Linked DNA regions of Alkaliphilus metalliredigens QYMF. The protein of the gene in region 1 interacts with the protein of each later gene in a pairwise test. Links are inferred from orthologs where the notes say so. Each region holds a gene or a part of one and is shown in the gene's direction. Other genes may lie near its edges.

Region 1 (3,035 bases):
AAGTTTTTTGCTATGATTTTTGAGCGCCTGAAGTTACTTTAGGCGCTTGTTTGTGTTCTGGAAAGAATCTTCTAGACTATAATCTTCTTCTTAATGATGCTCCTGAACCACAAGAAGCTACTTAGGGTACAAAAAATGAGGAGGCGTTTAAGATTCAAAATACAATCACGACCTTTGGGTTGAAAAAAACAAAATTAGATACAAGAACATTAGTAAAAATCTCCATTCTATCAGTAATGGCCTTTATATTGATGGTATTTGATTTTCCGCTACCTATTTTCCCACTATTTTTAAAGGTTGATTTAAGTGATGTACCAGCATTAATAGGAGGATTTGCATTAGGGCCGGTGGCTGGCGTATTGATTCAACTCATCAAGGTCTTTTTACACTTCATTGTTAAAACTTCTACTGGGGGTGTTGGGGAATTATCTAACTTTATTGTTGGAACAGCATATGTATTACCAGCAGCGATGATTTATCATATGAAAAAGGATCGATTCCATGCCATTGTAGGAGCCTTGGTAGGGACGATTTCAATGACCATTGTTGGCGTGCTTTCTAATTACTTCATTATTATTCCTTTTTATTCAAAAATGATGCCAATAGAAGCCATTGTAGAACTAGGTACAATAGTAAATAGTAGAATTGTAGACGTTTGGACATTAGTGCTTTATGGTATCACTCCTTTTAATATTTTTAAGGGATTACTGATTGCATTGATCACTATGCTAATCTACAAGAAAATTTCAGTGATTTTAAAAAATAACTAAAAGACAGTTGAAGATAACTTTATAATGAAATCCAGCCTATATCAGTGATGATATAGGCTGGATTTTACTTATTTTACCCTTGGGGGCTTTATCGTTATCATATGTTTCTTGAGGTCTTCTTCATCAAAATAGGACAATAGTAGGAGAAGAATTAAGAAAAGTGGAAATTATTATCTGATATAAAAACAAATTATGCTAAAATAGAGTTGAAGTGTTTATTTGTCGAAAATTTCTATGTGAATGGAATATTGCATACAGCAGAATACTGATAATAGAAGGTATCATCGTATTAGTTGATTGGAGAAGTGATTGTTTCTTCCATTGTATATAGGATTGAATATAAAATTTTGAAATAAAGTAGGTGTACAGATGATTTGTAAGGAAATTAAGAGTCTAAAAGAAATGGAAGCCCTAGGAGAAAAAATGGGTGCTGTACTTCGCCCGGGTAAGATTCTCTGTCTAAAGGGAGATTTAGGAGCAGGAAAGACCACATTAACACAGGCACTGGCAAGGGGATTGGAAGTCACGGATTACGTCACCAGTCCAACCTTTACCATCATCCATCAATACGAAGGGCGTCTTCCCCTATATCATTTTGATGTCTACCGAATTAACCATTTCACCGAAATGGAAGATATCGGATATGAAGATTATTTTTATGGAGAAGGGGTCTGTGTCATTGAATGGGCCACATTGATTGAGGAGATTCTTCCTGAGGATTGCTTATGGATAGAAATTCGAGTGGTTGGGGTCCAGGAGAGACAAATATGCTTTTATCCTGCCAATGAAGAGGATCTACAAATGATAGAGGAGTTGTTGAAATCATGAAGATATTAGCCTTAGACACATCATCAATTGTAGGGACAGTAGCCCTGTTAGATGGAGAAAAACTAGCCGGAGAAATTATCGTTAATTATAAAAGAACCCATTCCCAGCAACTGATGCCTATGATTCAAGATTTATTGGAAAGCTGTGCGTTAAAGCCCAAGGATATTGATGTTTTTGCAGTCTCCCTAGGACCAGGATCATTTACAGGTTTAAGGATTGGCGTATCAACCATGAAGGCCATGGCCCAAGCATTAGATAAACCAATAGTGGGAATTTCTACATTAGACGGACTTGCCTTTAATCTCTTATACAGTCAGGGAATTATTTGTCCAATTATTGATGCCCAAAGAGATATGGTTTATACCGCTTCTTATCGTTGGAGTGGAGAGGATTTTCAGCAGGTAAAGGATTATGAAATGATTCACATTGATGAAATGATCCAAAGGTTTGACGGTGAAACAGAGTCTATTATTTTTGTAGGGGATGCAGTGGAAAAATTAAAGGAACGGATTCAGCATTCCTTAAAGAAAAGAGCTGTTTTCCCTCCAGGAATGGTGGCCATGGCAAGAGCCTCAGCCATTGGAGAACTGGCTAGAAGGGCCGTAATAGAGGGAAGGGTACAAAAACCTGAGGATGTCATGCCTATTTATATGAGAAAATCCGAAGCAGAAAAACAGTTTGAGGCAAAAATGAAAGGCAGGGAATAAAATTTCATGAACCCAATCAGTGTTAGAAAAATGAATAGGCAAGATATAGAGCAGGTACTGATTATCGAAACACACTGCTTTGCTATACCCTGGACCAAAGGGGCCTTTGAAAAGGAACTTAAGGAAAACAAGCTAGCCAGATATGTTGTGGCAGAAGTCAATGAGAATGTGGTGGCATATGGGGGGATGTGGTTAATTATAGATGAAGGACACATTACCAATATCGCAGTTCATCCTGAGTACCAGGGACAAAAAATCGGAAAAGAAATTGTTTTGGGATTGATGGAGGTTGCAAAGGAAGCAAATTTATTGCGATTGACCCTAGAGGTACGAAAATCTAATTTAATTGCACAACAGCTCTATAGAGGAATGGGGTTTATTATCTCTGGGATCCGCCCTGGATATTATCATGATAATGGGGAAGATGCCATCATTATGTGGAAGGATTTATAGAGGTGATTCGAAAGGGAGGCAATGTCTTGATTAAATTAGATGGGATGACAATTACCCTTGAAGGACAAAGGGTTTTAAATGATTTTTCAATAGAGATTGCTCAAGGAGAGTGGATTCAACTTCAGGGGCCTCATGTCTGCCAGCTAGTAGTTAAGGCTTTAGAGGGGACTCTCCGCCCCACAGAGGGGCATTTCTATTATGAAGGAGTAGATACCCAATGCTACAGTGCTTCGCAGTGGGCTCACCTTAGAAAAAAACAGCTTATTATAATGAGTCC
Region 2 (3,204 bases), 3.8 Mb from region 1 along the record:
GGATTTGAGGCATTAATCGGTTACTTGTTTTACATGGGAAAAACAGAGCGTTTAATGGAAGTAATGAGTCGCTCTATGGAAATATTGGACAAGCGGTAAGGGGGATTCAAATGGATAGGCGATCAAAGAGTATGTTGATCATTGCTTGCATTTTGATGGTTTTGTTGATTGGTAAATCATTATGGTATGACCCTGCTGGTGTGTTAGAAGGAGAACGAGGAAAGTTTCAATCCTATGCTTCAAGTACAGCACCATTGGAGAACAGTGGATTGCTGGAAAAATTAGGACTTCTACATTATCGTGTACTATTTGTACTACAAGAGTCAGATGAAGGAACCACAGAAATTAGTTATTTCGATAAAGAAATGGATCAACAGGTTGAAGTGGTCCTTGAAGGACAGTATCGGGCTAAGGTTAGAGCATATCTTTTTTATGTTATACCGGTAAAAGAGATGCAGATTAAAGGAGGGACCAAAGGATGAAAACAAACTTAAAGGTAGAATTAATTGGACACACACCAGAACCAGAAAAACTAACTGCTTCGGCGGCAAAGCTGTGCTACTCTAACAGTGATATTCAGAGCTTAAGATCAAACTTGCAGGAAGATAAAGTGAAAGGGTTTATCGATATGCTGGCGGGTCTAGGACATGAATCACCTTTTGAGCATATTAGCTTCACATTTGGCATTGAGGGGGTATCAAGAAGCTTAACGCATCAGCTTGTGAGACATCGTATTGGCTCTAGTTATTCTCAGAAGAGTCAGCGCTATGTGAAGGAGGGAAGCTTTGAGTACGTGATTCCCCCAGAGGTGGAGAGTGATCCACGAGCAGTGGTTCTTTTTATTAAAACAATGGAAGAGATTCAAGGTGCATATGACCGGTTAGCAGAACTATTATTTCAGAAACACTATCAGGGGTTCGTTGATGGGGGGCAATCTCCAGGACAAGCAAAATCAATGGCAGAAAAGAAAGCCATTGAAGATGCAAGGTTTGTCTTGCCCAATGCCTGTGAAACAAAGATCGTTGTTACAATGAATGCCAGGGCTTTATTTAACTTTTTCCATCACCGATGCTGTAATCGGGCCCAGTGGGAAATCAAGGAATTAGCCATTGAGATGCTACGACTGCTAAAAGACGTTGCACCCACGGTCTTTAAGTATTGTGGACCAGGATGTATTCACGGAAAGTGCCCAGAGGGAAGTATGAGCTGTGGTAAAATGAAGGAAGTAAAAGAACGGTTTCAAGGTCTATAAAGGGCGATAAGCTCTATTAATGAGGTGGAAGAATGAAAACAGATAAAATAGAAGGACGCAATCCTGTATTAGAAGCGTTGAAAGCAGGACGTGAAATTGATAAATTGTTAATTGCTAAGGGAGCTGAAGAAGGCTCCATGAAAAAGATTATTGGCATGGCTAAGGATCAGAATATTATTGTTCAATATGTGGAACGCCAAAAATTGGATCAAATATCAGAGTCTCATGCACATCAAGGTGTCATTGCCCAAGTGGCGGCTTATGAGTATAGTGACGTGGAGACGATACTAGAAAATGCACAGAAAAAAGGCAAATCGCCATTTATACTGATATTGGATGAAATTATGGACCCCCATAATCTGGGATCTATTATTCGAACAGCTGATGCAGTTGGGGTAGATGGGATTATTATTCCTAAAAGGAGAGCTGTAGGTTTAACAGCTGTAGTGGCAAAGACTTCGGCAGGTGCCATTGAATACGTTCCTGTGGCAAAGGTATCCAATATTTCTCAAACAATAGATAAACTTAAGGAAAAAGGTGTCTGGGTAGCCGGGGCTGATATGAAAGGGAAACAGCTGCATTTTGAAGCTGATTTCAAGGGAGCCCTTGCCTTGGTCATTGGTGGTGAAGGAAGTGGAATTTCTCGATTGGTCAAGGAAAAATGTGACTTTTTAGTCAAACTTCCCATGGCGGGACAGGTATCTTCTCTAAATGCTTCGGTAGCAGCAGCCGTATTAATGTATGAGGCTTATAGACAACGGATTTCTGCGGAAAAGTAGGATGGAGGAAAGGCTTTGAAGGAATATTTGGTCCTAGACGGGTATAATGTATTGAATGGATGGCCAAAACTGAAGGAATTATGTCAAGGAGATTTGGATGGCGCTAGAAAAGAGCTGCTGGAAATGATGGCTGAGTATGGGTCATTCAAGGGAATCGAAGTGATTGTTGTTTTTGATGCTCATTTAGTGAAGGGGAGCATGCAAAAAAATGAGAAACTTAAAGGTGTTGAAGTTGTTTTTACCAAGGAAAAACAGACGGCAGATTCTTATATAGAAAGGCTGATTACTGAACTTTCTATAAGGAATCGTGTGGTAGTTGCAACCAACGATTGGGCAGAGCAACAAATGGTTTTAGGGGGAGGCGCCACGAGAATTTCTGTTAGGGAATTAGTTTTAGAATTCCAAAATATAAAAGTAAAGATCAAGAAAAAGGGTGAAAAATTATCCCAGGAACGAAATGATATATCTTCGAGGTTAGACGAAACCATTTTAGAAAAACTCGAAAAATTCAGACGGGGGTCGTGAATTCACTTGACTTTACATAATATATTAAGGTATAATATTGTCATGATTTTGGGCATATTACTAAATCTGCGGAGGCGATGTGTGTGGGTGTTGGGGCGATAAAAAATGTAACGGGGAACTACGATGTGGTGGATGAAGATATAGTTGAAAGTGCTAAAGATGGTGATTTGGCTGCACTGGAGTTTTTGATAAAAAAATACAAGAACTTCGTTAGAGCCAAGGCCCGATCCTATTTTTTGATAGGAGCTGATCGGGAAGATATTGTACAAGAAGGAATGATTGGACTCTATAAGGCGATTCGAGACTTCAAACCGGACAAACTGTCTTCATTTAGGGCTTTTGCTGAGTTGTGTATTACGAGGCAGATTATTACGGCGATTAAAACGGCTACTAGACAAAAACATATCCCACTTAATTCTTATGTTTCTTTAAATAAGCCCATTTACGATGAAGAGTCTGATCGGACACTTTTGGATGTTATCTCAGGGCAAAAGGTAACGGATCCGGAAGAGCTAATTATTTGTCGAGAAGAGTTAGGGCATATTGAAGGGAAAATCGGAGAAATTTTAAGTGACCTGGAGTGGAAAGTGTTGATGTTGTATCTACAAGGAAGATCTTACCAGGAAATTGCTTGTGATTTAAAACGCC

The links.
Region 2: the proteins of tsaE (region 1) and rlmB interact in binary tests that used the Escherichia coli proteins (3 or more experiments, as listed by UniProt). The link is inferred for Alkaliphilus metalliredigens QYMF from one-to-one orthologs.

What each region holds. Positions count from the first base shown.
Region 1 is NC_009633.1:841,794-844,828, forward strand. What follows is about bases 169-2,868. They hold tsaE (tRNA (adenosine(37)-N6)-threonylcarbamoyltransferase complex ATPase subunit type 1 TsaE), read left to right. Parts: upstream 169-1,139; coding sequence 1,140-1,598; downstream 1,599-2,868. Other genes in these bases: AMET_RS03965 (ECF transporter S component), read left to right, coding at 180-770; tsaB (tRNA (adenosine(37)-N6)-threonylcarbamoyltransferase complex dimerization subunit type 1 TsaB), read left to right, coding at 1,595-2,305; rimI (ribosomal protein S18-alanine N-acetyltransferase), read left to right, coding at 2,312-2,758; AMET_RS03985 (ATP-binding cassette domain-containing protein), read left to right, coding at 2,785-2,868. Also shown: more of AMET_RS03985, read left to right, coding at 2,869-3,035. UniProt on the Escherichia coli protein: Required for the formation of a threonylcarbamoyl group on adenosine at position 37 (t(6)A37) in tRNAs that read codons beginning with adenine.
Region 2 is NC_009633.1:4,596,497-4,599,700, reverse strand. The notes cover bases 289-3,157. They hold rlmB (23S rRNA (guanosine(2251)-2'-O)-methyltransferase RlmB), read left to right. Parts: upstream 289-1,284; coding sequence 1,285-2,031; downstream 2,032-3,157. Other genes in these bases: sigH (RNA polymerase sporulation sigma factor SigH), read left to right, coding at 2,640-3,157; AMET_RS22460 (NYN domain-containing protein), read left to right, coding at 2,047-2,556; thyX (FAD-dependent thymidylate synthase), read left to right, coding at 479-1,252; AMET_RS22475 (hypothetical protein), read left to right, coding at 289-482. Also shown: AMET_RS22480 (Mini-ribonuclease 3), read left to right, coding at 1-99; more of AMET_RS22475, read left to right, coding at 111-288; more of sigH, read left to right, coding at 3,158-3,204. UniProt on the Escherichia coli protein: Specifically methylates the ribose of guanosine 2251 in 23S rRNA.